3 regions of the Aminobacter sp. SR38 genome follow, and region 2 is predicted to be linked to each of the others. Evidence: riboswitches for the same ligand, from Rfam matches in the RefSeq annotation. Region 2 holds a riboswitch; each other region holds the start of a gene.
The links. A riboswitch is a leader RNA that binds a small molecule or an ion and turns the genes downstream of it on or off. The one in region 2 is predicted to bind cobalamin.
Positions count from the first base shown of each region.

Region 1: linked by a shared signal. The riboswitch ahead of bluB (5,6-dimethylbenzimidazole synthase) and the one ahead of IG197_RS36915 (TonB-dependent receptor) in region 2 are both predicted to bind cobalamin.
Region 3: linked by a shared signal. The riboswitch ahead of IG197_RS11935 (ribonucleoside-diphosphate reductase subunit alpha) and the one ahead of IG197_RS36915 (TonB-dependent receptor) in region 2 are both predicted to bind cobalamin.

Region 1 is NZ_CP062112.1:4,302,816-4,310,630, reverse strand. Features, by position in the region: gene IG197_RS21060 (MFS transporter) at 1-806, shown strand, start outside; gene IG197_RS21055 (SIS domain-containing protein) at 840-1,838, opposite strand; gene IG197_RS21050 (outer membrane beta-barrel protein) at 1,989-3,674, shown strand; gene bluB (5,6-dimethylbenzimidazole synthase) at 3,671-4,405, opposite strand; cobalamin riboswitch at 4,452-4,637, opposite strand; gene galU (UTP--glucose-1-phosphate uridylyltransferase GalU) at 4,701-5,588, opposite strand; gene IG197_RS21035 (lytic murein transglycosylase) at 5,836-7,053, shown strand; gene IG197_RS21030 (DUF459 domain-containing protein) at 7,069-7,815, shown strand, end outside.
Region 2 is NZ_CP062113.1:2,137-9,951, forward strand. Features, by position in the region: gene IG197_RS27960 (hypothetical protein) at 1-1,029, opposite strand, end outside; gene IG197_RS27965 (ABC transporter ATP-binding protein) at 1,026-1,820, opposite strand; gene IG197_RS27970 (FecCD family ABC transporter permease) at 1,817-2,809, opposite strand; gene IG197_RS27975 (ABC transporter substrate-binding protein) at 2,815-3,675, opposite strand; gene IG197_RS36910 (TonB-dependent receptor domain-containing protein) at 3,687-4,793, opposite strand; gene IG197_RS36915 (TonB-dependent receptor) at 4,697-5,545, opposite strand; cobalamin riboswitch at 5,724-5,926, opposite strand; gene IG197_RS27985 (alpha/beta hydrolase) at 6,208-7,035, opposite strand; gene IG197_RS27990 (AMP-binding protein) at 7,345-7,815, shown strand, end outside.
Region 3 is NZ_CP062112.1:2,427,452-2,435,266, forward strand. Features, by position in the region: gene cobF (precorrin-6A synthase (deacetylating)) at 131-889, opposite strand; gene IG197_RS11925 (hypothetical protein) at 886-1,119, opposite strand; gene IG197_RS11930 (ribonucleotide-diphosphate reductase subunit beta) at 1,110-2,237, opposite strand; gene IG197_RS11935 (ribonucleoside-diphosphate reductase subunit alpha) at 2,265-5,150, opposite strand; cobalamin riboswitch at 5,260-5,473, opposite strand; gene IG197_RS11940 (peptidase domain-containing ABC transporter) at 5,548-7,308, opposite strand; gene IG197_RS11945 (TonB-dependent hemoglobin/transferrin/lactoferrin family receptor) at 7,667-7,815, shown strand, end outside.

The DNA.
Region 1 (7,815 bases), on a different replicon from region 2:
TGGCGCGCATGCCGCTGCTGCGCGCCAATGCCATCGACGACCTTGTCGACAACGGCGCCGCCATCGTCGGGCCGGCGATCGCTGCCTTGCTGGTGGCGATCGTCGAGACCTCTACGCTGTTGTGGATCATCGCCGCACTCAACATCGTGACCGCATTGATGACCGCGCTCAGCCTGCCCCAGTTCCGCCTGCGGCAGATGTCCTCAACCGCGTCCACTGAACTGGCTGGCGCGATGCGCATCATCTTCGGATCGGTCCGCCTGCGTACGGCCCTGCTGCTGGCAAGCCTTGGCACCGGCACCTTCGTCGCACTCGAAAATGTTGCCCTGCCGGCAATTCTGCGCGCCGAAGGGCAGTCGGCTTCGACATTGGGGCTCTATCTCACCGCCGCCGCGGCCGGTGCGATAGCGGTCAACCTTGCAATGGCCGTAATCGGCGGTCGGCCCGCCTTGCGCAGTGTCTTCGTTGCCGCCTTCGTCGGCCTGGCCGCCGGCGTCATCATGCTCGTGATCGACCGCGCGGTGCCCACGCTGATTGCATCAGGTGCAGTTCTCGGCATCGCCGCCGGCCCGCTCTCGCCTGTTTTCACCACCCTGTTGCAGACCAGTGCGCCGAAGAACCTGCGCGCCCATGTCATCGGCGCATCGATCGGAATGATCCTCGTCACGGCCCCGCTTGCCGCTCTCGTTGTCGGTGCCGCGCTGGATCTGTTCGGCCCGACAGCTGTTCTATCGGCATGCGCGGCCATGCTTGCCGCCTGCGCGGTCATCGGCGCGCTCGCCCTCGGTCCGGACGAAGCTGAGTAGGGGGCCGTCAGGCAGTTGGCAGCAGGGCGCCGGTCAGGCGGCGCCAACCCGGAGCAGATCGTGGAAGTGGATGATGCCGACAGGCTTGTCGCCTTCGACCACCGGGATGGCGCTGATGTTGTACTCGTTGAGCATTGCCGTCGCAGTGCCCGCCAGCATCTGCGGCGGCACCGTCTTGGGCTGTCGGGTCATGATGTCCTCGACATTGGTCTCGGCGAGATTTCGATCGAGATTGCGCGCCAGGTCACCGTCGGTGACGATGCCGGCCAGCCGGCCCTGCTCGTCGACGACAACGACGCAACCGAAACGCTTCTTGGACAGTGTCTTTACTGCCTCCGGCATCTTGGTGCCGACGGCGACGATCGGCATTTCCTCGCCCTTGTGCATCAGGTCGCCGACCGGCATCAGGCTCGCGCCGAGCTGGCCGCCGGGATGGAAGGTGCGGAAATGATCGGCAGTGAAGCCGCGCGCCTCGAGCAAAGCCACGGCCAGGGCGTCGCCGACGACGAGTTGCAGCAGCGTCGAGGTCGTCGGCGCAAGACCGTGCGGACAGGCTTCCGGCGCCCGGGGCAATGACAGGACGACGTCGGCCTGACGCGCCAAGGCGGACGTATCGCCGGCCGTCAGCGCAATCAGCGGGATCGAAAAGCGCCTCGAATAGGCAACGATACCCTTGAGCTCTGCTGTTTCACCCGACCAGGAGAGTGCGACGATCGCGTCTTCCCTGGTGATCATGCCGAGATCGCCGTGAATGGCTTCCGAAGGATGGACGAAATAGGCCGGAGTCCCGGTGGAGGCGAAGGTCGCCGCCAGCTTGGAGCCGATATGCCCACTTTTGCCGACGCCGGTGATGATCGCCCGGCCGCTGAGCTGGCCCAGGATCGAGACAGCCCTGGCGAATGGCTCGGCGAGCGGGCCTTCAAGCGCTGCGACAAGCGCGGCGATGCCGGCCTGCTCGATGGTGACGGTGCGGAGCGCGGAGGCGATCGACGCCTGCCCGTCCGGCTCTTTTTTCAGCGATCCAGCGTGCATGGCGCATGCGTTAGCGCGTCGGCGTGCGGCTGTCCATGATTATCCGCCCAAAACGAGGCCTCTCAGGGCGTGCGGGAAACGCTCCGTTAACCATGGCGATTTACCAGTTGGTAAGCGCGACGCCCTTGCGTCGGCGAAGCAGTGGGAAAGATGGCGCAGATCAGGCCGGAGCAATGGACACAGACCACGGCACTCCGCATCTTGCTGGCGACGGCAAGCGTGGCGACGTTGCTGTGCGCCGCACCGCTGCATGCCCAGGAAACCGCCTTGCGCGGACCGGTCAGCGAAGACGACATCAACAACACCCTGCGGCTTTACAAGAGGCGCCCTGCGGCCGAGCAGGCGCAGGACCAGGCACCGGCCTACCAGCCGGTCAGCCCCGGCGCGATTCCAACCCAGGCTGACGCTGAGGCCACCGATTTGTTCAGCGAACCGCCCAACGCCGACGGCACATCGGCCGGCTCCTTGTCATCCGCCCGTCCGCCCACGACCGCGCGCCAGCGCGCCCGCGAGGCACGCGAGCGGCTGGCCGGCACCGCCGCGCCGACGGCTGCCGAGCGGCCAGCAGTGCCGGCAGCCGACGAAGAGCTGACCACCGGCACCGTGCGCCAGGGCACCGTCGATTCCGAAACGGAGATCGAGAACGGACCCGAAGCCGAGCGCCAGCGCGCCATCGAAGGCCGCAGGCCTCAGCCGGATGCGAACCCGTTCGAGCCGACTGGCATCCGTTTCGGCACCTTCGTTCTGAAGCCGAGCCTTGAACAGGGCGTCACCGCGACGTCGAATGCGGATTCCAGCTTTAACGGAAAGTCGGCCGTTCTGTCCGAGACGACTCTCAGGCTGAACGCCGCGTCCGATTGGGAGAGCCATTCGGCGACCATCGACGCCTATGGCAACTACCGAAAATCCATCTCCGGCCAGGAGGTCAAGGATCTCAGCGGCGGCATCGACGGGCGGCTGCAACTCGATCTCGCCGACGACATGCGCGCACTGGCGCGGCTCGGCTACAGCATGCGCCCGGAATCGACGTCGTCGCCCGTGGTCATCTCCGGCACCGCCGAGCGGCCGAACCTGCACACGCTGAACGGCGCGCTGGGTGTCGAAAAGGCCGTCGGCAAGTTCCGCTTCGGAGTGACCGGCGAAGCTGTCGACGAAAGCTACAGCGACGCCGAACTGACCGACGGCACCACGCTCTCACAGAAGGACCGCGACTCCAGACTCTATACCGGCAAGGTCCGCGTCGGCTACGAGGTCTCACCGGCGTTGACGCCCTTTGGCGAGGTCGAATTCGGCCGCCGGGTCTATGACCTGCGCTTCGACACCGCCGGTTTCGAGCGCTCGTCCAAGCGTACCGGCGCCCGCGCCGGCGTCGAGATCGACATGGGCGAAAAATTCGGCGGCGAGATTTCGGCCGGCTGGATTTCGGAGGATTTCGACGACGACCGGCTGAAGACGGTTTCCGCCGCGACGATTGCCGCTGATCTCAGATGGTCGCCGATGCGCGGCACGATCGTCGGCCTGACCGGCGAAACCTTCGTCGAGGGATCGACGACCCCGGGCGACAGCGGTTCGGTGCTCTACAACGGCCGCCTCAGCGTCGAACGGCAGATCCGTTCCAACCTGACTGCATTCCTCGCCGGCGGCGTCGGCTACCGCGACTATGCCAGCTCGAACGACCACGAGCTTAGGCTCAGCGCCGAAGCGGGCCTGACCTGGTGGCTCAACCGCTACGCCGGCCTGACCGGCAAGCTGCGCCATGAGACCTTCGACAGCACCTTGCCGTTCCGCGACGCCAAGACCAACAGCGTCTTCGTCGGGTTGAAAATCCAGCGCTAACCTGCTTGGGGCAAACCGCCGATCGCGGCGGCTGCGGCCCTCAAGGCCGTCTCCCCCTGCCCCGCATAGACCTCGCTCATGATCAGCTCGGCAAGCGGCAGACGGCATCCCCAGCCATGGCGCTCGAGATCGGGCTTGTCGGCGAATTCGCTGACGTGGCCGACGCAGAGATAGGCCACCGGCACGACGTGATCGGGAATGCCTAGCAACTGCTTCAGCGCCTCGCGATCGAGGATGCTGACCCAGCCGACGCCTATGCCCTCGGCACGCGCGGCGAGCCAGAAATTCTGAACTGCGCAGACGGTGCTGAAGAGGTCCATCTCGGGATTGTGCCATCGTCCGAGCGGAGAGTTTGCCGAACGGCTGCGGTCGCAGGTGATGACCAGGTTGAGCGGGCTTTCGCAGATGCCTTCGAGCTTGAGCTTGCGGTACAGCCCCCGCCGCTCCTCGGCGATCTCAGGCAGTTCCTGCTGCCGCGCCGCAAAGAACAGGTCGCGGACCTGCTCGCGTCGTTCGCGATCTCTGATGACGATGAAGTTCCACGGCTGCATGAAGCCAACCGACGGCGCGTGATGGGCCGCCAGCAGCAGCCGCGCCAGCACATCGTCGTCGATCGGATCAGGCAGAAAATGGCTGCGAACGTCGCGGCGCGTGAAGATGGCGCGGTAAACGGCATCCTGTGCAGCGATATCGAAACAGCCTGAAGCGGCCTTCAACTGGTCAGCAAGCATCGCATATCCCCTGGCGAGCATGTCGGTTCCCTCCGCCTGACCATGCGGAGGTCGATGTCTGCCGGGCCGGTCTTCTGGCTCAAGTTCAACCCGTCTGCGGCGCCTTCCCGTTCAGGATGAACAGTGGCCTCTGCCGATACGGTCCCTCTTACAGCGTTGGGCACGCCACGGATTTGCACCGTGTTCCCGATTCTCCCGCATCGCTGCGGGCACCTGGCAGGGTATTTCTAGCGGCAGCAGCGGCCGAAAGCCATCGCACCGTGCGTCCAATCCTGACGCACGGGCGACATGTGGCTTATTTGCCCGGCTTGATCTCGCCGAGCAGCGCTTCGATGACGCCGGCCATGCTCCTGCTGAGATCGGAGCGCGACAAGGCAAAGGCAACGTTGGCTTCGACGAAACCTTCCGGCGAGCCGCAGTCGAAGGTGCGGCCGCGATAATGATAGCCGTAGAAGGACTGCATCTTCTCGAGCTTGAGCATGGCGTCGGTCAGCTGGATCTCGTCGCCGGCGCCACGCTCCTGGCTTGCCAGGATCTTGAAAATCTCCGGCTGCAGAATGTAGCGGCCATTGATGAACAGGTTCGAGGGTGCCGTGCCCTGCTTGGGCTTTTCCACCATGCCCTCGATCTCGAAGCCGGTGTGAACCGACTTGCCCTTGCCGACGATGCCGTATTTGTGCGCCTCGGCCGGGTCGCATTCCTGGACGGCGATGATGTTGTTGCCGGTCTCGGCATAGAGCTCGACCATCTCGCGCATGCAGCTCTTTTCCGACTGCATGATCATGTCGGGCAACAGCAGCGCGAAGGGCTCGTCGCCGACCAGCTCGCGCGCGCACCACACTGCGTGGCCAAGGCCGAGCGGTACCTGCTGGCGCGTGAACGAGGTCTGGCCCGGGGCCGGCTGCAACCGCTGCAGGCGCTCCAGTTGCTCGGTCTTGCCGCGCTGGGCCAGCGTATCATAAAGTTCGAACTGGACGTCGAAATGGTCTTCGATGACCGCCTTGTTGCGGCCCGTGACAAAGATGAAATGTTCGATGCCCGCTTCGCGCGCCTCGTCGACCACATACTGGATCACAGGGCGATCGACCACAGTCAGCATTTCCTTGGGGATAGACTTGGTGGCAGGCAGAAAACGCGTGCCCAAGCCCGCGACCGGAAAAACTGCCTTGCGAACTCTTTTCATTGCGTGGTCGTCCGATAGAGGGATGTATCGGACGCCAACTTTGCCACGCCCGAATTGATGAATACTGAATGCGTTCACATATTCGGCGACAGCGGGCAAGACCATTGATCACGCGATCTTGATTGTCCGAACAGCTAGGTGGACAATCCCTCAACCCGCTTTTCGTTCCCCAACGGGTCTATGGTAAACTGATTGATAACCGGCATCGGCGATGAATCGTGTTTCTGATCTCTCCAAGGAGGAAAGAATGCCCCTTCGCAAGACCGCCAAAGGCCTCCTGAGCGCCGCTGCCCTTTCGCTGGCATTGATGCTTCCGGCCGGCCCGGCGGCCGCCGAAGCCGGTTTCCAGCGCTGGGTGGCGAGCTTCCGCTCCGTCGCCGCAGACAACGGGATTTCCGGTTCGACCTATGACCGCGCCTTTCGTGGCGTGACCTCGGCTGACCCCGAAGTACTTGAAAAGGCCCGGTTCCAGCCCGAATTCACCGCGCCGGTCTGGGATTATTTCGACAATCGCGTCCATGACCAGTCAATTGCTGTCGGTCGCGAGATGGCGCGCAAGTGGAAACCCTGGCTCGACCGCATCGAGGCCAAGTATGGCGTCGACCGCTACATCCTGCTCGCCATCTGGTCGATGGAATCGAACTACGGCGAGATTCTCAAGAACGACAAGGTGATGCGCAATGTCGTGCGGTCGCTGGCGACGCTCGCCTATGGCGACCAGCGCCGGGCGAAGTTCGCCCGCACCCAGCTGATCGCGGCGCTGAAGATCCTGCAGCGCGGCGACATCGACGAAAGTCACCTCGTCGGCTCCTGGGCCGGCGCGATGGGCCACACCCAGTTCATCCCGACCAGCTACCAGGCCTACGCGGTCGATGCCGACGGCAATGGCAAGCGCGACATCTGGAACTCCGTGCCCGACGCGCTCGCCACCGCAGCCAACCTTCTGAAGAAGAACGGCTGGCAGGCCGGCAAGACCTGGGGTTACGAAGTGGTGCTGCCCGCGGGTCAGAAGTTCCCGACGGGATCGCTGACGCTCGACAAATGGGCATCGCTCGGCATCGAACGCGCCAACGGCAAGGCCTTCAAGCGCGGCTCCGACGTCGCCACCCTCAAGGTGCCGGACGGCCGCGGCGGACCGGCCTTCCTGATGACCAAGAATTTCTCGGTCATCAAACGCTACAACAACGCCGACAAATACGCGCTCGCCGTCGGCCTTCTTGCCGACGAGATCGCCGGCTATGGTGGCCTGGTGCAGGACTGGAAGCGGCCGTTCACCAAGCTCAGCTTCGAGGAAAAGCAGGAGTTGCAGAAGCGCCTTTCGGCGCATGGCTATTACGACGGCAAGAGCGACGGCAAGATCGGCGAGGGTTCGCGCTCGGCAATCAAGGCATTCCAGGCACAGCTGGGCTTGACGCCGGACGGTCATCCGAGCATGGAAGTGCTGAAGTTCCTGCGGCGTAACTAGCAACCGGAGGCTGTATTGGCATTGACGCGTCGTCCGCGGTTTTCGCTGTTGCGCCTGACGACGCCACTGGTCGCGGTGGCGGTCGCCTTGACCGCCATTTCGTCGACAATGCCGACGCCGGCCGTGGCGCAGGAAGGCATTCTGCGCAAATGGTCCCTGCGCGACCTGTTCATGCCGCGCCGCGAACCGCGCGTCGATCCCTTCATCATTGATGAGCCGCAGCCGCGCAAGAAGATCCGCAAGACGCCACGCAAGCCAAAGGCAACCGCCGGCAATGTCGGCAGGGCTGCCGATCCGGCCGTTCCGGTGGTCGAAAAGCTGGCTGACGCGCGTGTCGTGCTGGTCATCGGCGACTTCCTCGGCGGCGGCATTGCCGAGGGGCTGGGCACGGTCTTTGCCGAGAATGCCAAGATCAGGGTCATCGACAAGACCAACGGCTCGTCGGGCCTCGTCCGCGAGGACTATTACAACTGGCCCGAGAAAGCCAAGGCGCTGATCGAGCAGGAAAAGCCTGCCGCCGTCATCATCATGATGGGATCCAACGACCGCCAGCAAATGCGGGTCGCCGACACGCGCGAGCCACCGATGAGCGCCGCCTGGACCAAGGAGTACACGGCGCGCGCGGACAAGCTGGCCAAGGCCATCGCCGACACCAAGGTGCCGTTCCTGTGGGTCGGCATGCCCGCCTTCAAGTCGTCGAAGATGAACACCGACATGCTCGCCTTCAACGACATCTACCGTGCTGCAACGGAAGCCGCAGGC
Region 2 (7,815 bases):
GTGGCCCGGCGCGTCGTCGTCCTCCGCCTCCGGCTCCGATTGCTCGAAGCTGGCTTGCCAGGTCGTGATCCTTTGGCGGCGTGCTTCATCTCCCAGGCACTCGGCCAGACGGACCTTCTGTCGCAGCGCGACACGCAACGCAGCCCGGGCATGGCGCCCGGCAGGCGCCTGGCCGGCGTCGAGCTCCCTGCCCGTCTCCAGCGCGTCGTCGACATAGGCCTTGCCGGCGAGAGCCTCGGCGGTGCCGAAACGGCTCATCAATTCCTGAAACTCGCTATGCAGGGTCAGGTCGAACGGCCGGTCCTTGCCCAGCGGATCGATGACCGGATTGCCCGGATGCAGCGAGCCGACTGGCAACAGGCCAGATGGGATCGGCGTGTTGGCCGAATGCGTGCGGCCTCCCTTCAGAAGCTTCGGCAGCAGATGTGTATGCGGTCCCTCGGGAGAAACCCCGCCCGTGTCGGGTCCACCGATCTTCTGGTAGACCTCGACACGGCCGATATTGGTCAAGGCGATCCGATGCGGATGGACCGCAAGGATCGCCGGCATCGCCTCATTGCCATGCTCGAACAGCGAACGGCCGAGATTGGCGCGCAAGACGGCCAGCAGCTTTGGCTCGCTGGTGCGGATGCAGAAGTCGCATTGCGGCAAGGACAGGCCCATGTCGAACAGGATGCCGGTGCGGTCGATACCCCGGATCGCGTGATCGTCCGGCCCGATCTCACTCAGCACGCTCCTGCTGCCGCGCCGCGCCTTGGTTTCAGGAAGGCACAACGCCACCGCCTGGCTCCAGCGATGCCGCTTCGGACTGAGCGCCTCGTAGGCGACAGGCACCAGTTCGCTCAACGTGCCGCGATCGACACGAATACCGCCCCGCCGGGTAGCCCGGGTCAGCAGGTGAGTGTCGTCTATCACCGCAACCTCGCCGTCATCCTGATGGAACTCGGCAATGGCGCCAAACGCGCCCATGCTCCATCCACTGCGCCAGTCGGTCAGGTGGTGACGCAGCAGCTGCTCGAGGTAACTCATGGTCGTGCTCCGGTATCGACGGCAACGAGATCGAGCGGCTGGACAACCAGCCCGCCCGCTGTCTTGCCGAAGAAGGCTTCGACGCCATAGACGTCGCGCAGGGTTTGGGCGGTCAGCACTTCATCAGGCGGGCCGTCGGCGACGATCCTGCCGGCGTCGATGAGCAGCAGTCGGGTGCACCAGCGGGCGGCGAGCCCGAGGTCGTGCAGCGAAGCCACGACGCTTCGTCCGCTGCTCGCGAGATCGGCAAACAGGCGCATCAGCGTGATCTGGTGCGACGGGTCGAGGCCCGATGTCGGTTCATCGGCGAGCAGCAGCGGCGTCTCTTGTGCCAGCGCCCGGGCGATCAGCACACGCGCCTTTTCGCCACCCGAAAGCTCGGTCGCAGCGCGGTCCCGAAAGCTGTCGACTTCCATCTTGCGCATTGCGGCGTCGATGGCGTTGCGGTCGGCAAGGGCGAGCGAGGCGAAACTTGGCCGATGGGGCGAGCGACCGAGGCCGACCAGCATCTCGACCGGCACGGCCCAGGCGATCTCGCGCTCCTGCGCAACGTAGGCCATATGCCGAGCGCGCTCCCTCGCGGGGACATGAGCGGCGGCGAGCGCACCCAACGCGATTGCGCCGTCTGCCGGTGTCAGTCCGAGCAATGCGCGCAGCAAGGTCGACTTGCCGGCTCCGTTCGGGCCGATAAGGCCGACAAACTCACCCGCCATGACGGAAAAGGACACGCCGTTGAGCACCGGCCGGCCGCCGAGCGACGCCCTGAGATCTTGAACATCGAGCAGCATCAGGCAAGCTTCCTTCTCGTGCGATAGACAAGCCACAGGAAGAACGGCGCGCCGACGATTGCGGTCAGAACGCCGAGCTTGAGGTCGCGGCCGGGCGCGATCAGCCGGACCAAAATGTCGGCGGCAAGCAGCATGCAGGCCCCGCCCAAGGCGCTCGCCGGCAGCAGCCGCGACGGGCGCGCGCCGACAAGCGGCCTCAGCATGTGCGGGATGACGAGGCCGACGAACCCTATGGCACCCGACACCGCCGTTGCGGCACCGACGGAGGCCGCCGTGCCGAACACGGCCAGCAACTGCACGCGGCGCATGTCGATGCCCATGCTGGCTGCCGTCTCGTTGCCAAGCGTCAACGCGTCGAGCGCCCGGCCGAGCGCCGCCAGCATCGCCCAGCCGACCAGCATGAACGGCAAGGCGAGCCAGACATGGGTCATCGACCTGTCGGTCAGCGAGCCGAGCATCCAGAACATGATCTCGAGCGCGGCGAACGGATTGGGCGACAGGTTGAGCGCCAGCGAAGTCATCGCGCCGGCAAAGCTCGACACGGCGACACCTGCCAGGATGATGGTCAAGGTGCTGCCGCGCAGGCCGGCAAGTGCCTGGACCACGACGACGGCGAGCACGGCGGCAGCCAATGCCGACAGCGGCAAGGCAAGCGGGAAGACAATCGTCAGGCCGGAATAGATGGCGATCACCGCGCCCAGCGAAGCTGAAGCGCTGACGCCGATCAGGCCCGGCTCGGCCAGCGGATTGCGCAGATAGCCTTGAAGTGCCGCACCGGAAAGCCCGAGTGTAGCACCGACCATCAGACCGAGCAGCGCGCGCGGCAGGCGGATCTCACGCATGATCAGCTCGATGGCGCCGGCCTTGTCGGAAAACAATGCAGCGATGCTGTCGCCGAAGCCGAGGCCCGCCGGACCGACGGTGAGCGAAAGCAGGAACAGAATGGTGGCCAGGATGGCAAGAACGGCAAACACGAGCCTGTAGCGGGACATGTCACTCACTTGGCGTCCCCCTCGGCGGCATCGCGCAGCAGGCGGGCGGCTTCAAGTGTAAACGGCGCGCCGCAAATGGTGTATCGCGACGGCACCGCCACCGCCCTGCCCTGCCCGGAGACCGCCCGATAGGCCGGGTGGACGAAGTTTTCCTGGGCGAGTGCCGGGACGCCATAGTCTTCGCCGCCACCGACGACCAAATCTGGTTTGGCCAGCACCAGCATCTCCAGCGGCAACCGCGCCGTGCCGCTGAGCCCGAGCTTGTCTGCAATATTGACCAGTCCGGAAAGCTTGACGATCTCGTCGACGAGCGTTCCAGTGCCCGAGGTGTAGCTGTTGGCGTAGTAGGTCGCGACGGTCTTGCCCGAGGCGCTTTCCTTGCCCAATTCGGCGACGCCACGATCAAGCGCGGCGACAAGTTTTGCCGCTTCTTCGCGCCGCTCCAGGACCTCTCCCATGCGCAGGATGTTGGCCCTGATGTCGGCAATGGAGCTGTCCGGCGCGAATTCCTCGACCCGGATGCCGAGGCGCCTCAGCAACTCAACCGTCGTCCGTGTCGTGTAGGCTCCGGCGAGTACCAGGTCAGGCTGCATCAGAAACACTTCCTCGGCAAGGCCATGATTGACGGCAAAGCCGTTGGTCCGATCGGCCAGCACCGACGTGTTGGGATCGCTTGCCAGATAAGACACTGAATGCAGCTGCCCCTCGGCCGCCAGAAGCATCGCCAGCTGGTCGGTGCAGACATTCATCGACACGACGCGTTTCGGCGGCCCGGCGGCTGCCGGTGCTGATGACAACGCGGCCAGCCCCGCGAGAGCGGACAGCCACGCTCGAAACCGAGCGCAGCTGAGACGATTGGTGGGCATGTTACCTCGCATCAGAACACACGCGTGAAGCTCAGATTGAAGCTTCGGCCCGGCGCGCGATAGTTGGTGACGGTCGAATAGTGTTCGTTGAACAGGTTCTCGACCGAAAACTTCAGGCTCGCCCGCTCGTCGAACGTGTAGTTGGCGGCGAAATCCACCGTCACATAGTCCGGCAGCTTGATGGTGTTGGCGGCATTGGCGTAGCGCGCCGCGCCGTAGAGCAGCTTGGCGGTGAGGTCGAGGCTGTCGGTCGCGGCAAAGCTCACCTCGGCGGCCGCCTTGAAGCGATCGCGATAGGGAATGTAGCGGCCGTTGTCCTCATTCTTCGGCGAGCGGTAGTCGATCGAAACCTTGCCACTCCAGCGCTCGTCGAACGCATGCGACAGGCTGGCCTCGATACCGGTCACCTTGGCGCGCGCGACATTGAACGGCAGGTAGGTCGGCGGGTTGGAGGCGATCGCGTCGGTCAGCCAGGTCTGGTAGAAGGCGACGTCAAGCTCGGTCCCCTCGCTTGGACGCCAGTTGATGCCGATCTCATAGGACCGCGACTTCTCCGGCTTCAGGTTGGGATTGGAGTAGTTGGGGTAATAGAGGTCGCTGAAGGTCGGCGCCCGGAAGCCGGTGCCGTACGAGGCGCGCGCCACAAGCTCGGGAACGAGCTCGTAGCTGGCACCGATGTTGTAGGTGGTGGCGCCTCCGAACTGTTCATTGTGATCGTAGCGCAGACCGCTGTCGATCGTCAGCGCGCCATAGTCGAGCGAGTACTGGCCGAACACCGCCACGAGGTCGCGCGAGCCGACACCGAAATCGACAGTCGAAGCCACCTCCTCGCGATAGGCCTCGGCGCCGCCGACCAGGACATGCCTGACTTCACCTGTTTCAAAGGACTTTTCCGTCGACGCGAAGATGCCGTAGCGCCTGGTGTCGAATTCGCTGCTGCCCACGACGCTGTCACGGACATTGGTCGAATAGTCGAGGTTGCCGGAAAGTTCGACGGTCGAGCTCCAGCTGTCGGAATGCTTCACCCGTGCGCCGATCCTGCCGGCGAAGGTGTCGGTGTCAACTTCATTGGCGGAAGGCGGGGAGGCATCGTACTGGCTGCGGCCCCGGGCAAACAGGCCATCGGCATATAGCGGCCCCAGCCAAACTCCTTGGCGGCTGCGACGCTGAGCGAGCCCTGCAGGAAGCCATCGTCGTCAGGCTCATGTCCCCAGGCCAGCGGCGTGGTGAAGTCGTAGCCGCGCGTGCCGAGGATGGAGCCACCGACGGAGTAATCGATGCCGTCCTCGGTGCGTCCGCGCAGATCGCCTGAGAGATAGCCACCCCAAGGATGCGTGAAGCCCGAGGTGATGCTGCCGCAGGCGTTACGGCCGTCGTCACACTGGCCGCCCTGTTTGGTGATGATGTTGACGACACCGCCGATGGCATCGGAGCCATACTGCGCTGAGTGCGGTCCCTTGGCGATCTCGATACGCTCGATCGACGACAGCGGAATGTTGAAGATCGAGCTCGTATCGCTGGTCGCCGATGAACTGCGGACGCCATTGACCAGCACCAGCGTCTGGCCGGCCGACATGCCGCGCAGATAGACATTGGACGAGGCCCCCTGGCCGCCATAACCGATGATCGAAACGCCGGCATAGTGCTTCAGCAACGACGGCAGGTCTGCTGCCGCGGACTTTCGCAATTCTTCCTCGTCGATCACTGTGGCCGACGACGTCGGGCGAACAAGCGCGGTTTCGCGGCGCAGCGGCGTAACGACCAGGCGCGGCAGCACGGTCACGCCGCCTGCAGCGGGCGCCTGCTGCGCGCTGGATGGTGTCGGGATGGCCAGCATGATCGCGCCGATGCCCAGGATAAGTCTCTGCATTTCTGCCCTCAAATGGTTTGGGGGGCGCGACAAGGATCGCACCCGGTTTCCAAACCGCAGGCAAGACAGGTCGGCAGGCAGACTTTGGGACAAGATTGACCCGACGGCCTTCCGCATGCGGCAACACTTTCGATGTCACCGCCACGAGCGACCGCGCCTGACCACACCCCGTGGACAAGCATGGGTGACTGGAACGGGCAGGTCTCCTGACTTCCGTGTCACAGCCTTTTTCCGCCTTCCCGAACGCGCGAATGCGTTCAGTGGCATGATGGAAGAGGCTCAACGGTTACAGTTGCGGGGGCAGTCGCGGATTTGGCCTTCGGCCTCACCGTGTTCCCTTTTCATCCGCCTCTCGGCGGAACCGATTCCGAGGCGGACGCTACTCAGGGATGCCGAGGCTTGTCAATCGCAATCATGCGATCGGCCATAAAATATATTGATTTTCAAATAGATAGGATCATTGGACACGGACAAACAGGGCAGCTTGTGCAATCGCCCCGGACGCGGCAAGCCCTGCATGGGACCGCCAATTGGACGGCACTGCCCCTCGTGGACAGAGGCCACCAGCACATTGCCAACGGGGTCGCGGAAACTGAACCGACGATGTGCGCGCTACGGCCATCGACATCATCTTCGGCCGCGTCGGTATCATCCGCGCATGTTCAGCCGAGCAAGGTCCTTGTCAGCGCATGATCCTTGTCGGCAAGCCCGTCGATGACGCTGAAGTGATGCCGGTCGGGCTCGACCACTGTAGCGGTGGTGGCGCCAAGCCCGGTCCAGATATTGGAAAGCAATGCGTTCTGGCGCAGGAACTCGGCGCGCTCGCCACCGCCGACCCAGCAGGTGATTCGGACGTTGTCCACCGGCCGCAGCAGCGCCGGGCTTTCAGCCAGCGCCTCGGTCTCGTCGATGTGGAGCGTCTTGTTCATGCCGGTGTTGATCAGCGGCCTGAGATCATGAACTCCCGAGAGCGAAACGACATGACGGATACGAGACTGCACATCGGGCGCAAGCGGCGAAGCAGCCGCGACCATGCGCGACACGAGGTGTCCGCCGGCGGAATGACCGGTCAGCATGATCGGGCCTTCGACCAACGCGGCTGCCTTGCCGATCGCCGCACCGACCTCGCGCACGATATCGCCGATCCTGACTTCCGGGCACAAGCTGTAGGACGGCATCGCCACCGCGTAGCCGCTGTCGATGGAACCCTTGGCGAGATGCGACCAGTAGCTCTTGTCGAGCGCCATCCAGTAACCGCCATGGACGAAGACGACGAGCCCCTTCGGCGTGCCTTCAGGCAGGAACAGGTCGAACCGGTTGCGCGGCCTGTCGCCATAAACGATGTCGAGTTGCGCCCTATCAGCTGCCGACAGGACGTCACGAAACGATTGCGCCGGTTCCACCCACGCAGCAGGCCAACGGTCGCCGCCGGCGATGTTGGCGCCATTGCTGTAGGCGTTGTCCCAATCGGCGATATGGCGTTCGAGCATACGGGCATCCCTCCAAGGCGGCAGCAATCCAGGCGCATAGCAATGGCCAGCGTGCCGGATTGCGTCAATGGGCCAGCGGCAGAAACTTTATGCTTGAAATAATTTTGGTCCGGTGCAATTCTCAGCCATCAGTCGAGAACGTGGGAGGTCTCGCTGTGCCAGACGCCGATCGCATGTCGATCTCGCATAGCCGCGGCCTGTGCCGAACGGCTACCCGTTGCGGCGCAGCACCTTCCCCCGAAGTAACGCATTCCAACGCACGCATGGCGCTTCCGTCATGCCGATGAGCAGGTAGGGGACAGCCGCAGAATGCTTGGACCGTCAGCGCATATTGACACCTTCACGCGCGATAACCTGCCACCCCAGGACCAGTGGCCGACCTTTCTGCTCGACGGCTTCGACTATCCCGAGCACCTCAATGCGGCCGTCGAGCTGACCGATCGCCTGGTCGAAAAAGGCCTGGGCGACCACACCGCGCTGATCGGCAACGGCCGCCGCCGCACCTACAAGGAGCTGTCCGACTGGACCAACCGACTGGCGCATGCGCTGGTCGAAAACTACGGCGTCAAGCCCGGCAATCGGGTGCTGATCCGCTCGGCCAACAACCCGGCAATGGTCGCCTGCTGGCTGGCCGCGACCAAGGCAGGTGCTGTCGTCGTCAACACCATGCCTATGCTGCGCGCCGGTGAGCTCGCCAAGATCGTCGACAAGGCAGAGATCACGATTGCGCTGTGCGACACGCGCCTGATGGACGAGATGATCGCCTGCGCCAAGGACAGC
Region 3 (7,815 bases), on a different replicon from region 2:
TGGCGTTTTGCGACACTTTTCATCCTTTCGGCGACAAAGCCGTCAGGTCACATAAAGACATCTTTATGTCAATATGTCGAGTGTGTCGTTGTCGCATTTACGACCATGCGCAACACGACCAGCCTGCCGGCTAGTCCGGCTGCTTCAGCAGATAGGTGTCCATGATCCAGCCATTTTGCTCGCGCGCCTGTTTGCGAATGCGCTCGATGTCGCCGACGACCTCGCGCAACTTGCCCGACACCAGGATTTCATCCGGCGTGCCGACATAGGCGCCCCACCAGATGTCGAGATTACCATCGAGACCGGCGAAGGCACCTTCGCCGTCGAGCATGACGACGACGCTGTCGGCATTGTTGGGAAAACCCTCCGCAAGCTTGCGACCGGTGGTGATGGCGATCGACTGGCCGATCCTGTTCAGCGTGACCTTGTGCCGGGCGGCAAGCGCCTGGACGCTGGTGATACCCGGAATGACATCATATTCGAGTTCGAAGCCGCCCTTGGCCTGCAGCCGGTCGAGGATGCGCAGGGTGCTGTCGTAAAGCGTCGGATCGCCCCAGACGAGGAACGCGCCGCACTCGTCTTCCTCGAGTTCCTCAATGAGCAGCTGTTGGTAGACGCCTTCGACAGCGTCATGCCAATCTGCGACGGCGGTGCCGTAGTCCTCCCCCGCCGGCCTGCGGCGCGGCACTTCGAACGCGACGGTGCGATAGCTCTGGTCGCGGATGAAGCGTTCGCAGATCTCGCGCCTGACCCGCGCCAGCCCGTCCTTCTCGATACCCTTGTCGGGGATGAAGAAGACGTTGACCCGGTTGAGCGCATCGACAGCCTGGATCGTGACATAGTCGGGATTGCCCGCACCGATGCCGATGACAAGGATCTTTCGCTTCATGACGGCATGGCCCTGCCGCCGCCGAGTTCGGCGGCAAGGTCCAGAAACAATTGCCTGAGCCGGCGCGGCCCCGGATGCCTGCCACCATATTCGGCGAGCCGAGTGGCCTGCCGCGAGGCGGCCTCGTGGAGGTTGCCGCCTTCAGGCTGCGCGACCAGCCAAGCCAGGAACACCTGTTCGGGTTCGGGCATGGCCGATGCAATGGTGGGACGGTTCCAGGTCAGTCCCATGCCAGCGCTCCACCATTCTGGTATTCGATGACACGGGTCTCGAAGAAGTTCTTCTCCTTCTTCAAATCCATCGCCTCGGACATCCACGGGAATGGGTTCTCGACTTCGGCGAAAACCGGCTGCAGCCCGAGCTGGGCGCAGCGCCGGTTGGCGATGAAGTGCATATAGGTTTCGCAAAGCGCTGCATTGAGGCCAAGGAAGCCGCGCGGCATCGTATCGCGGCCATAGGAGGCCTCGAGCTCAGCAGCCGTGCGGATCATGCCACGGATCTCGTCCTGGAACGCCGGCGTCCACAGATGCGGGTTCTCGTGCTTGATCTGGTTGATGACGTCGATGCCGAAGTTCAGATGGATCGACTCGTCGCGCAGGATGTACTGGTACTGCTCGGCAATGCCGACCATCTTGTTGCGCCGGCCCAGGGACAATATCTGGGCGAAACCGGTGTAGAACCACATGCCCTCGAAGATGACGTAGAAAGCGACGAGGTCGCGCAGGAAAGCCTGATCGGCTTCAGGCGTGCCGGTCCTGAAATCCGGATCGTCGAGATGCTGGGTGTGCTTCAGCGCCCATGCCGCCTTGTCGGTGATCGATGGCACCTCGCGGTACATGTTGAACAGCTCGCCTTCGTCCAGGCTGAGGCTCTCCACGATGTACTGGAAGGTGTGGGTGTGCACCGCCTCCTCGAGTGCCTGGCGCAGCAGATATTGCCGGCATTCCGGATTGGTCAGATGGCGGTAGATGGCCAACACGATGTTGTTGGCAACCAGGCTCTCCGACGCGGCGAAGAAGCCGAGATTGCGCTTGATCATGCGCCGTTCGTCGTCGGTCAGCCCATCCTTCGACTTCCACAGGCCGATGTCGGCCTGCATAGACACTTCGGTCGGCATCCAGTGATTGTTGCAGCCGGCGAGATATTTCTCCCAGGCCCAGCGGTATTTGAGCGGCAGAAGCTGGTTCACGTCGGCACGGGCGTTGATCATGCGCTTGTCGTCGACGCGGACGCGGCCACCGCCGCGTTCGATGACACCCAGCCCCGTGGCATCGGCAAGCGGGACGTCGCCTGTGAAGGCGGGGTGGATGGTGGCGGCGGCAGCCTTTGGTTCGGACCAGTCGAGCATCTTGTTGTTCCTTTTCCTGATCGCCGCTTACTGGCAGGCTTCACATTCGGGGTCGTCGATGGCGCAGGCCTTGCCCCATGCGACATCGGCGTTGACGATGATTGGGGCTGACGCTGCAACAGCGACAGCGGAGACGGAATTGAGCTTGCCGTCGGTGCCCTTCAGCGTCGACTTCTCGACATGCGAGGCCGAGCGCGAGCGCAAATAGTAGGTCGTCTTCAGGCCCTTGTTCCATGCCATGCGGTAGAGCGCGTCGAGCTTCTTGCCGCTCGGATTGGCGATGTAGAGGTTGAGCGACTGGGCCTGGTCGATCCATTTCTGCCGACGCGATGCCGCCTCGATCAGCCAGGCACTGTCGATCTCGAAGGCGGTAGCGAAGAGCGCCTTGAGATCGTCGGGGATGCGGTCGATCCGGCCGATCGAGCCGTCGAAATATTTGAGGTCGGAGACCATGACCTCGTCCCACAGGCCGCGCGCCTTCAGCTCATGCACCAGTGCTGCGTTGACCACGGTGAAGTCGCCGGACATGTTCGATTTGACGAACAGGTTCTGGTAGGCCGGCTCGATCGACTGCGCGACACCGCAAATGTTGGAGATGGTCGCCGTCGGCGCGATCGCCATGGTGTTGGAGTTGCGCATACCTGTCTTCCTGACGCGCTTGCGCAAGGCTTCCCAGTCGAGCGTCCAGGCGCCGTCCATGTCGACACCGGGGCGCGCCTTGACCAAAAGGTCGATGGAATCGATCGGCAGGATGCCCTTCGACCACAGCGAACCGTCAAAGCTCGGATAACGCCCGCGTTCGGCGGCAAGGTCGCAGGACGCCGAAATCGCGTTGTAGGAGATCGCCTCCATGCTGGCGTCGGCGAAAGCCACCGCCTGGTCGGAGGCATAGGGGATCTTCAGCGCCTGAAGTGCATCCTGGAAACCCATCAGGCCGAGGCCGACAGGACGATGCTGCAGGTTGGAGCGCCTGGCTTCGGGGATGGTGTAGAAATTGATGTCGATGACATTGTCGAGCATGCGCATCGCCGTCTTCACGGTGCGGGCCAGACGGTCGATGTCGAGCCCCTCGGCTGCGATATGATTGGCAAGATTGACCGAACCGAGATTGCAGACGGCGACCTCGTCCTTCGAAGTGTTGAGGGTGATCTCGGTACAGAGGTTCGACGAATGCACGACGCCGATGTGGCCCTGCGGCGAGCGGATGTTGCACGGGTCCTTGAAGGTGATCCACGGATGCCCGGTTTCGAACAGCATGGTCAGCATCTTGCGCCACAGGTCGAGCGCCCTGACCGTGCGGAACACCTTGATGCCACCAGCCAGAGCCTTGGCCTCGTAGCTTTCGTAGGCCGCCTTGAACGCCGTGCCATAGAGATCGTGCAGGTCGGACGCCTCGTCGGGCGAAAACAGCGTCCACACGCCATCGGCCTCGACGCGCTCCATGAACAGGTCCGGCACCCAGTTGGCGGTGTTCATGTCGTGGGTGCGGCGGCGGTCGTCGCCGGTGTTCTTCCTGAGGTCGAGGAACTCCTCGATATCGACGTGCCAGGTCTCGAGATAGGCGCAGACAGCACCCTTGCGCTTGCCGCCCTGATTGACGGCGATAGCCGTGTCGTTGGCAACCTTGAGGAACGGCACCACACCCTGGCTCTCGCCATTGGTGCCCTTGATGTGGGCGCCGAGGCCGCGCACCGGGGTCCAGTCATTGCCGAGCCCGCCGGAATATTTGGCCAACAGCGCATTGTCCTTCACCGCCTTGAAGATGCCGTCGAGATCGTCGGCGACGGTGGTGAGGAAACAGGACGACAATTGCGGGCGCAGCGTGCCGGAGTTGAACAGCGTTGGCGTCGAGGCCATGAAATCGAAGGACGACAAAAGATCATAGAACTCGATGGCGCGGCTCTCGCGATCGATCTCGCGGCCTGCCAGGCCCATCGCCACGCGCATGAAAAAGGCCTGCGGCAGTTCGAAACGCTTGCCTTTGCTGTGCAGGAAATAGCGGTCATAGAGCGTCTGCAGACCCAGATACTGGAACTGCAGGTCGCGCTCGGGCTTCAGCGCGGCACTGAGCCTGGCAAGGTCGAAACGGCCAAGTTCGGGGTCGATCAATTCGGCCTTGATGCCGGTGGCGATGAAGGCGGGGAAATAGGTGGCATAGCGCTGGGTCATTTCGGCCTGGGTGGCCTGCTCAGACCTGGCCGAGACGAAGCTCAGTGCCTCGCGCCGCAACCGGTCCAGCAACAACCGGGCGCTGACGAAGGCGTAGTTCGGTTCGGTTTCGACAAGCGTACGGGCGGCCAGGATCGGCGCCAGCGAAAGCTCGTCGACGGTGATGCCGTCATAGAGATTGCGCCTTGTCTCGGCCAGGATCGCATCCGCCGAGACGGCCTCGAGCCCGCTGCAGGCCTCGTCGACAATGCGGGCCAGTCGCGTCTCGTTCAGCGGTGCCAGGCTGCCGTCATCGGCCTTGACCTGGAGCGGCGGTGCGGCGACCTCGACCGACGTGACCTTGGCGGCAGCGCGTTCGCGGGCACGTTCCTCGCGGTAGAGCACATAGGCGCGGGCGACCTTGTGATGCTCGGAGCGCATCAGCGCCAGTTCGACCTGGTCCTGGATTTCCTCGATGTGGAAGGTGCGGCCGCTATCCGCCCGCCTGGTCAGCGCGGCGAACACCTGGCCGGCCAGTTCCTCGACGACGTCGTGGACGCGGCGCGAACCGGCGGCCACCGAACCCTCGGTGGCGAGAAACGCCTTGGTCAGCGCCACAGTGATCTTGGTCGCGTCGAACGGCGTCACCGCGCCGTTGCGCCGGATGACACGGTAGCCAGGTTCGGACGCGGTCTCGGAACCCTGGCTGAGAGCGGACGGAACGCTGTTGGTTCCGCTGGATTGAAGTGTGGAGGTCGCCGGCATCATCTTCCCCGATGGTTTGGGGGCGAAGGGCCTTGGGCGGACGCATGACGGATTTCAGCCAGCGCAAGCCGGCAGAACGCAAGCGCACCACCGGACACCCCGCCCGTGGACGTTCAGACTCGATCGCGGCAGGTCTCCTGGCTCGCAGGTCATTGCCGCTGTCTGGCCTTCCCAGCGCCCATTGGCGCCAGTGGCACTACGCGACAGCAACTCACTGCTTACAGTTGCGGGGGCAGCGCCGGCATTGCGAAATCGCGCACCGGCTTCCCTCTTAGCTCCCGAGCTGGAATCAACTCGGAAGAACCACGATGTCTACATGTAGTATGACTGACGGGTGTCGTGTCAACAGGTGGAAGAATCATTTCCACCTCATCGACCGATCAACGCCGGCGGCCGATCAATCCCTGACGTAGTCGCGCCACAGCGCCTGATAGACCGGGCATTCGGCATTCAGAGCCTCATGGCTGCCCGTGCCGACGATCCTGCTATCGTCGAGCACGACGATCATGTCGGCCGAACGCGCCGAGAACAGATGGTGCGTGACGATGATGACGAGGCGGTCGCGGCCGAAGGCCAGCAGCTCACGCTCGAGCGCCATCGCCGATTCGGCGTCGAGCGCCGAAGTAGGTTCGTCGAAAACGGCGATGTGCGGATCGCGCAGCACGGCGCGCGAAATCGCCAGGCGCTGGCGCTGGCCGCCGGAGAAGTTCTGCCCTGCCTGGACCAGTTCGGTGTCGATGCCTTTGGGCAAACCGGCGGTGAACTTGTCGGCGGAGGAAAACGCCAGCGCCTTGTCGATCTCGTCGTCGCGAAGCGGGCGCGGCAGCGACGCCTGAAGGTTCTCGCGGATGGTACCCGAAAACAGTGACGTCTCCTGGTCGACAACACCGATGCGGCCGCGCAGCCAACGCGGATTGTAGGCGCGGACGTCGATGCCGCCGATTGCCACCTTGCCGGCATGATCGCGCTCCAGTCCCAAAAGGACGCGCAGCAGGCTGGACTTGCCGGAGCCATTGCGGCCGACGATCGCCACGACGCCCGTCGCCGGCAGCACCAGGCTGACACCGTTGAGTGCCGCAGCCGTCGCCTCGGGATAGCGGAAGGTCAGATCCTCGACCGTGATCGGGCCGAAATCAGCAGCACGCAGCGCCGGGGCAACGATGGCGCGCTCCGGCTGGCGCTTGAGGAAAGCCGCGAGGGCCGAGACGGTGGCGCTCACCGAATGGAACTGGATCAGGATGCCGGCACTGGTCAGCATCGGCATGGTCGCCCGGGTGACGAGCAGCTGCAGCGCAAGCAGGCCACCGATCGTGAGATCGCCGCGCAGGATGCGCCAGCAGCCGACGAGGACGACGAGCAGCGTCAGGATCTCGCTCAGCAGGCCAAGCGTGAACGAATAGGAGTGCGAGAGGTCGAGTATGTGCCAGCGCGCCTTGATGGCTTCGGCCGACTTCGCGGACCAGCGCCCGATGAAGAAGCGCTCAACCGCATTCGACTTGATGCCGCGGATGTTGCCTACCGTTTCAGCGGTCGCCCCCTGCAGGGCGCCGTTGAGGCGGAACGAGCTGCGGCTCGCCTCGCCCAGCTGGGCATTGGTCTTGCGGGCAAAGGCGGCGAAGATCAGGGCAACGACAAAGGCCAGCAGGCAGATGAGATAGTCGTAGTACAGCGCCACGGCGAACGAGACGGCAGCACCCAACATGGTGAGGAAGAAATTCGGCGCAGCGCTCAGCATGAAGGTGGCGACACGCTGGGATTCGTTGAGGAGGTTGATCGTGCTTCCGCCTGCGGATGCCGAACTCTCATAGGGGATGCGCATGAGGCGGAAGTAGATGCGTCTCGACAGCCGGGCGGTGAACCTTGCGTCCACGTCGTTGATCAGCGAGTTGTGCCAGCGTGAGGTCATGTGCCTGATAACCGCCGCCACGATGGCGATGGCGGCGAACTGGGTCGCTGCCCAACCGTCCTTGCCGACCATGACGCTGTCGACGATCTTCTGCGAAAGGATCGGAACCGTCACCGAGAGCACGATTCCGGCCAGCGAAAGCGCAATGGCAAGAAAAAACTTACGGCGGTAGATGCCCATGATCCGCATCAGTATCCGCCAATCGCCGAGCGGTATCTTGCGCAAGGCGTTCAGTTTCTCTCGAAATTTCATTGCCTAACCGACGCCGCTCGAACAACAGGGACGGGTTCGCTAGGTCATTCGCGCTTTCCTGTCAAATAATATGACAATGATAGTCATATTATTGTGAAACGCTTCGGCGAAAATCGCCCGCCTCGCGGAACGACGAACAAAACAAGTCTTCCAGATCCTCGCCAGCCGTAGCTGGGCGGCGCCGGCATGTGTCTGTTCCAGGTGAGGCCAGGTGTCGCGCCGCGCATCACCCGGCTTGCACACACCGCAGGACCCATTATACAGCCATCACCAATCTTGAGTCACATACTCATATTAACTTACGCCAGCCCTTCGTTCGCGGACAGCCAGCTTTTCCAGATTTTTCGAGGGGGCTGTCATGTCTAACGTTCACACCGGCCGCGGTTCGCGGTCGCAAATGCTTCTGGCCGGCGTTTCGCTTCTGTTGCTGCAATCGGCCGGCATCGCCAGTGCCCAGACGGCAACGACACCGGCCAAGAAGGTCGAGGAAACGAAGCCGCTGCTGAG